2 regions of the Mesorhizobium sp. B3-1-8 genome follow, and region 2 is predicted to be linked to the other one. Evidence: predicted binding sites of a transcription regulator. Region 2 holds the regulator's gene; the other holds the start of a gene.
The links. The regulator LexA, encoded in region 2, represses DNA repair genes until DNA is damaged. The targets are predictions, from matches to a motif close to TGTTCNNNNTGTGTTCNG.
Positions count from the first base shown of each region.

Region 1: FJ424_RS30860 (PA0069 family radical SAM protein) is a predicted target of LexA. The motif match lies at 1,051-1,068, and genes of this name have one in related genera.

Region 1 is NZ_VFTK01000052.1:15,274-18,687, forward strand. It holds gene FJ424_RS30850 (aldehyde-activating protein) at 13-438, shown strand; gene FJ424_RS30855 (glycosyltransferase) at 490-993, opposite strand; gene FJ424_RS30860 (PA0069 family radical SAM protein) at 1,143-2,297, shown strand; gene FJ424_RS30865 (ribonuclease HII) at 2,493-3,188, shown strand.
Region 2 is NZ_VFTK01000007.1:54,197-57,610, forward strand. It holds gene kynU (kynureninase) at 1-1,194, opposite strand, end outside; gene lexA (transcriptional repressor LexA) at 1,644-2,378, shown strand; gene FJ424_RS08560 (ComEC/Rec2 family competence protein) at 2,419-3,414, opposite strand, start outside.

The sequences.
Region 1 (3,414 bases), on a different contig from region 2:
GGACAATCTGCCATGACCGTTCACAGCGGCGGATGCCATTGCGGCAACATCCGCCTGAGCTTCTCCACCGCGCTCGATCCGGCCGGACTGGAAATTCGCGCCTGCCAGTGCTCGTTCTGCACCCGGCATGGCTCGCGCGCGGCCGCCGATCCGAACGGACGCCTGAGCATCTCAGTCGAAGACAAGGCACGGCTGCAGGTCTACCGCTTCGGCCTGCGCACCGCCGACTATCTCGTCTGCCGCGAGTGCGGCGTCTATGTCGCGGCAATCGCCGGCGAGGGTGACGATGCGAGAGCGATCGTCATCGTCAACGCGCTTGACGATCGCGAGTTGTTCTCCCGCCAGCCGGTCGCCGTTCGGTTCGATGCCGAAACGCGCGAGCAGCGTGTCGCCAGGCGCCGCGGCGCTTGGATGCCGGTTGAGATCAAGGGGATTTGACTGGGCAGGCCCCGCGCTGCCCTATCCTTGTGGGAGAAGGCGGAGCTTGCGTCATTTCGGCGGAGCCACCCAGATTTCGGCGTTCAGCCTTCTGGCGGCAAGGCCGCGCGCCAGGGCCTCGGCGCCGCGCGCGCTCTTTGCCAGGGCCGAGGCCTGACGCTTGCTGATGACAAGACCCTCGGCCAGCGCGCGGTTGCCCGAAAAGACGCGGGCCAGGAAAGGCGCGCGGTCGGCCCGGGCACGTGAAAATCGCGCCGGCATGGTTTGCTTCGCCGCGTGCGCCACCACCTCGTCGATCCATCCGTCGGCAAGCCGCGCGCCGGGTTCCAGAAAAAGCAGCCAATCGCCCTTGGCCTGGCCGATACCGGCGCCGATCCCGCCGGTCACATAATGGCAGCCGGCATGTTCGGCCACCCGATGCGTCTGGTCGGTCGAGCCCTGATCGCAGACGATCACGTCGCGCACCACGCCCTCGACCGCGCCGCCGACCAGCGAGGCGAGCGTGCGAGCAAGACCCTCTTCGTCGTTGCGGGTTTCGATGAGAACGCTGAGCATCCTTAGCCGAATAGCGGAAAGCCGCGACTTGCGCCAGTTACGGCTTTTCGCCGAAAAAGTTCTTGCTTTGTTCTCTTCGGTAAAATAGGAATAGTTTCATGAACAGAGCGATTCGACAGCCTGCCGACAGTCCCTGGGAGAGGGCGAAAATGGAACAGATCGTGCGTGCCGACATTGCTGCTTTCGGAGCAGGAAGGGCCGAGATGGCCAATGCGATGATCGAACAGACCGGCATGCGCGTGCGGCCCGACCGCAATCGCGGCCGTTCGGCCGGCATCAACCCGTCGGGCCGGTTCGAGCCGGTCAGCCGGCATGTGTTCGACGACGGCTGGAACTCGCTGGAGGAACTGCCGCCGTTCAAGACGGAAGTGCAGGTCGAGAAGCCGCGCACGATCATCACCCGCAACGAATCGCCGGACATCTCCTTCGACCGTTCGATCAATCCCTATCGCGGCTGCGAGCATGGCTGCGTCTACTGCTTCGCTAGGCCGACGCATGCCTTCATGGGCCTGTCGCCGGGGCTCGATTTCGAATCGAAGCTTTTCGCCAAGCCGGATGCCGCGCGCATGCTGGACAGGGAATTGTCGAAACCGGGCTACCAGCCGCGCACGATCGCCATCGGCACCAACACCGATCCCTACCAGCCGATCGAGAAGCAATACCGCATCATGCGCGAGATCCTGGAAGTGCTGGAGGCGCGCGGCCATCCGGTCGGCATCGTCACCAAGTCGGCGCTGGTGACGCGCGACATCGACATCCTGTCGCGCATGGCCGAGCGCGGCCTTGCCAAGGTGGCGCTGTCGGTGACGACGCTTGACCGCATGCTGGCGAGAACCATGGAGCCCCGCGCGTCGACGCCGACGAAACGGCTGGAGGCGATCAGGCAGCTTTCGGATGCCGGCATTCCGGCATCGGTGATGGTGGCGCCGATCGTTCCGGGCCTCAACGATCCGGAGATGGAACGCATCCTCGATTCGGCCAGGGCCGCCGGTGCAAGGGAGGCGGGATACGTCATCCTGCGCCTGCCGCTTGAAGTGGCGCCGATCTTCAAGGATTGGCTGCTGCGCTACTATCCCGACCGCTACCGGCATGTGATGTCGCTGATCCGCTCGATGCGCGACGGCAAGGACTACGATTCCGAATGGGGCAAGCGCATGAAGGGCGCCGGTCCCTATGCCTGGCAGATCGGCCGGCGTTTCGAGATCGCCGCCAAGCGGCTCGGCCTCAATGTCGAGCGGCGGCAGCTTCGCACCGACCAATTCGTCGCAGGTTCGGGCGCCGGCGAACAGCTGATGCTGCTTTAACCTCAGCGCCGGCCATGACGGGCCGGCGCTAAGCAATTCCAGGCAAAGCGATTTTCCGTCTGGAATTGTCATCCTTTTCAAGAATCCCGTCCGGCCACTGTCCCCGGCCGTGAGACGGTGCCTTCCCGGTCCGACGCCCCATCCGACCCGGAAGGACTTGCGGAGAATCGGAGCCGATGCGAACCTCACCGCACCATGGCTCGCGCGCGTTCCGATTCTCCGCTTCTCTTTGAAATGGTCGAGAAGCCCGACTTCTCGATCGAGACGAAGGCGATGGCCGACGGGCTGTGGCCAGTCGCCGGCATGGACGAGGCAGGGCGCGGTCCGCTCGCCGGACCGGTGGTGGCAGCTGCGGTGGTGCTCAACCCCGCCAATATCCCGGAAGGCCTCGACGATTCCAAACGCCTCACCCATTTGCAGCGCGAGGCGCTGTTCCTCAAGATTCTGGGATCGGCGCTCAGCGTCTCGATGGCCTCGATCAGCGCCGAAGGCATCGACAACAGCAACATCCTGAAAGCCAGCCTCGAAGCGATGCGCCGCGCCGCCGCCGGCCTGTCGTTGCAGCCGAAGCTCGCTTTGGCCGACGGCCGCGACATTCCGCCAGGTCTCGCCTGCGAAGGCCGGGCGCTCATCAAGGGCGACCAGCGCTCGCAATCGATCGCCGCAGCCTCGATCGTCGCCAAGGTGATACGCGACCGCATGATGTGCGGCTGCGGCGGACACCACGAACATTACGGCTTCGAGGTGCATATGGGCTACGCGACGGTCCGGCACCGGACCGCGATCGAGATGCATGGGCCGGTGGCAAGGCTGCACCGGGCCTCGTTCGCGCCGTTCAGGCTGGGCGGGGCGGAGGTGGTTGAGGAAGAGAGCTTGGCCGGGCTGGAGTAGTTAGCTAATCTCCCTCAATGTGGTTACGGCTTGCGGACATCCTCTGTCACTGGCGTGACTGATCGGCGCAGGCTTGATTGCCAGGTGGTTCTCCCAATCCGTCGCTGCTTCGCAGTTCCCCCTTCCGGAGGGAAAGGAAGGGTGCCTTGCCGGACGAGCGTTAACGGCAAAAAGCTGGCGCCTTCCTCTACCCCGTCGATCGGGGGAGAGGTGGCTCGGCGAAGCC
Region 2 (3,414 bases):
CAAGATGTCTTCGAGCACTTCGACGGCATTCCAGACATCCCTGTAGCCGACATAGAGCGGGGTAAAACCGAAGCGCATGGTCGACGGCGCCCGAAAATCACCGATCACGCCGCGTTCGATCAGGGCCCGCATGATCTGGTAGCCATGCTGGTGAATGAAGGAAATCTGGCTGCCGCGTTTGGCGCCGTCGCGGGTGCTTTCCAGCGTAAGATCGTAACCGCCGCACCGTGCTTCGACGAGTTCGATGAACAGATCGGCCAGCGCAATGCTCTTCCTCCGCACCGTCGCCAGGTCAACGCCGTTCCAGATGTCGAGCGCGCCTTTCAGCGTCCGCATCGACAGGACCGGCTGCGTGCCGCACAGAAATCGGCGGATGCCGGTGCCTGGCGCATAGGCTTGCTCGAAGGCGAATGGCCGTGCATGGCTCCACCACCCGCTGAGCGGCTGCCGCACATCGGCAAGATGCCGCTCGGCCGCATAGATGAAGGCAGGAGAACCTGGCCCGCCATTGAGATATTTATAGGTGCAGCCGACGGCGAAATCGGCGCTTGCCCTGTCAAGTTCTACCGGCATGGCGCCCGCGCTGTGGCAGAGATCCCAGACGATCAGCGCACCGGCGTCATGCGCCATGCGCGTAAGCGCCGCCATGTCGCGCAACTCGCCGGATTTGTAATTGACGTGGTTGACCAACACCACCGCCACGCGTTCGTCGATCAGTTCCTCGATGATCGGCGCGTCCACGCCAGCCAGGTGCAGGACAGTGTTCTTTCCGGTCAAGGCCACCCCTTCGGCCATATAGATATCGGTCGGAAAACTGTCGCCCTCGGCAACGATCACGGTTCGGTCCGGCCGCATCGCCATCGCCGCGTGCAGCACTTTGTAGATGTTGATCGACGTGGTGTCGCAGACCACGGTCTGGCCCGGCGCCGCGCCGATCAGGCGCCCGAGCCGGTCGCCCAGCTCGACCGGCATGTCGAACCATCCGTCCTTGTTCCAAGCACGAATGAGGTCATGCGCCCACTCCTCGGCAGCTGCCCTGCGCAACTCGTCGAATGCGGCGTGCGAGGCCGCTCCCAACGAATTCCCGTCGAGGTAGATCACCCCCTCCGGCAGGACGAAGCGATCGCGCAGGGCGCGCAGCGGATCCGCTGCATCCATCGCCTCGATCTCGGCGAGATCAGGAATTCCCCCCATCATGCTGCCGCCTCCATTTCGGCATGGCGCCTCTCACGATTGGCCAAGGGCGGTTGTCTCACCACCGTCCGTGCCACGGCAAGAACCTTCTGCGCTATGTTAGCTGGTCCATAGACGGCGAAGACCATGGATCGGAATCATTGCCGAAGTTGGCATTTTGGGTCCGTTTCGTTCACGGTGAGGCACGTTCGCGCAAGAGCCGAAGCGATCCCGCCCGCGCCTTTGTGATGGCGTTGGACCGCGCTTCAGCTTAAGGAGGGCTGCATAATCGAGCGGAATCAATGATACCGCTGACCTGACTCGGCCAGGTATCCCTTGGATGCAACATTGTTTCCGAAGCCTCAACAAATTCACTAAACTTTAAACGGTTGCGGAACACAACTGGAACAGATAGTGTTTGTTCTGGGTTTGTTTTTCTGATTCCGGTTTCAGAACCCAAGGGGGCCGCCATGCTGACGCGCAAACAACATGAACTGCTGATGTTCATCCATGAACGCCTCAAGGAGAGCGGGATTCCGCCGTCTTTCGACGAGATGAAGGAAGCGCTCGACCTCGCCTCCAAATCGGGCATCCATCGGCTGATCACGGCGCTGGAAGAACGCGGCTTCATTCGCCGGCTGCCGAACCGAGCGCGCGCGCTTGAAGTGCTGCGGCTGCCCGACTCGATCGCGCCTGGCCTGAATGCCGCGAGAAAGTTTTCGCCGAGCGTCATCCAGGGCGGCCAGGGCAATCTTGGCCGCCAGGTCAAGCCGGCGGCGCCCTCGCGCACGCCGACACCCAGCAATGACGACGACGCTGTTTCGGCCGTGTCCATTCCGGTGATGGGCCGCATCGCCGCCGGCGTGCCGATAGACGCCATCCAGCACCAGACGCATTCGATCTCGGTGCCGCCGGACATGATCATGGGCGGCGAGCATTATGCGCTGGAGGTCAAGGGCGACTCGATGATCGAGGCCGGTATCTTCGACGGCGATACGGTCATAATCCGCAACGCCAATACGGCAAGTCCGGGCGAGATCGTGGTGGCGCTGGTCGACGACGAGGAAGCGACCCTGAAGCGGTTTCGTCGCAAGGGTGCCTCGATCGCGCTCGAGGCCGCCAACCCGGCGTACGAGACCCGTATCTTCGGACCGGACCGGGTCAAGGTTCAGGGTAAGCTCGTCGGACTCATCCGCCGTTACTGAGCAGAACCGCGCGGCGGTCTTCGCCGGAACTGTGTGCCATCTATTCTGTAGGCTGCGGCGCGACCGCCGGCTTTTCCGGTCGTTGATAGGGCGGCAGCCCCCTCGCCTCACGCGCGTATTTCCGCTGCTCGTGCCAGGGTCGGTACGGTTCTTCGACCGCGTAGCGAACGGTTGGCCGCGCGGTTGCCGATTGCGGATCAAAGAAGATGGCGGCGCTGCCGTCGCGTGCCAGCTGCCGCTTGGTGACGACGAGCACGCGCGGATCGCGGCATGGATTGTAGGCCGTGGCGTCGTCGATGACGATGAGGTCGGCGAAACCGCAAGCAGGCCGGGCGCTGGCGCGGTTCTCGGCGAGCGCGACGATGGCACCGGAAGGATGCCGGCCGATGCAGAGGTCGCCGATGCAGTAGAAGGGCGAGCCGGGCGGCAGGTCGACGGGATCGGCGATGTCGAGGGCGTCTTTAGCGAACGTCTCCGGCGGTACGATTTCCTCGGCTTTCAGCGCCCGTTTCCAGTTGTCGGTGGTGAAGTCGTTGGAGCGCGCGCGGTTGATGGCAAGCTCACCGCCGCCGATCGGCATCGCCACCAGATGCGCGTCCTCCGAGATAAGCACGTCCGGAGTACGGACATGCGGAATGGCCAGCAGCGCGGCGAGCGCGAAGGGTAAGGCAGCGAGCCTCAGCCAGGTGGTGGCCATCGTCGCGATGACCAGCGCGACCGTCGCCAGCAGCACCGACTGGATCGAGATCAGCCCGACGGCGTCGACCGGTGAGCGCTCGGATATCCACGCCGAAATGGCGATCATCGCCGTCAGGCCCTTGCCCATCACATAAAGGAATGGGCCGTCGAAGCCGAAGGGCATGGCCAGGGCGCTCAACACGGCAAACGGCATGACGACCAGTGAGACGATCGGCATGACCGCCAGATTGGCCAGCAGGCTGAGCGGCGACACCCGCTGGAAGTGCCAGATCGCAAACAACAATGTCGCGCTGCCCGCGATAAGCGACGTCACGGCGGCACCACCCACTCCAATCGC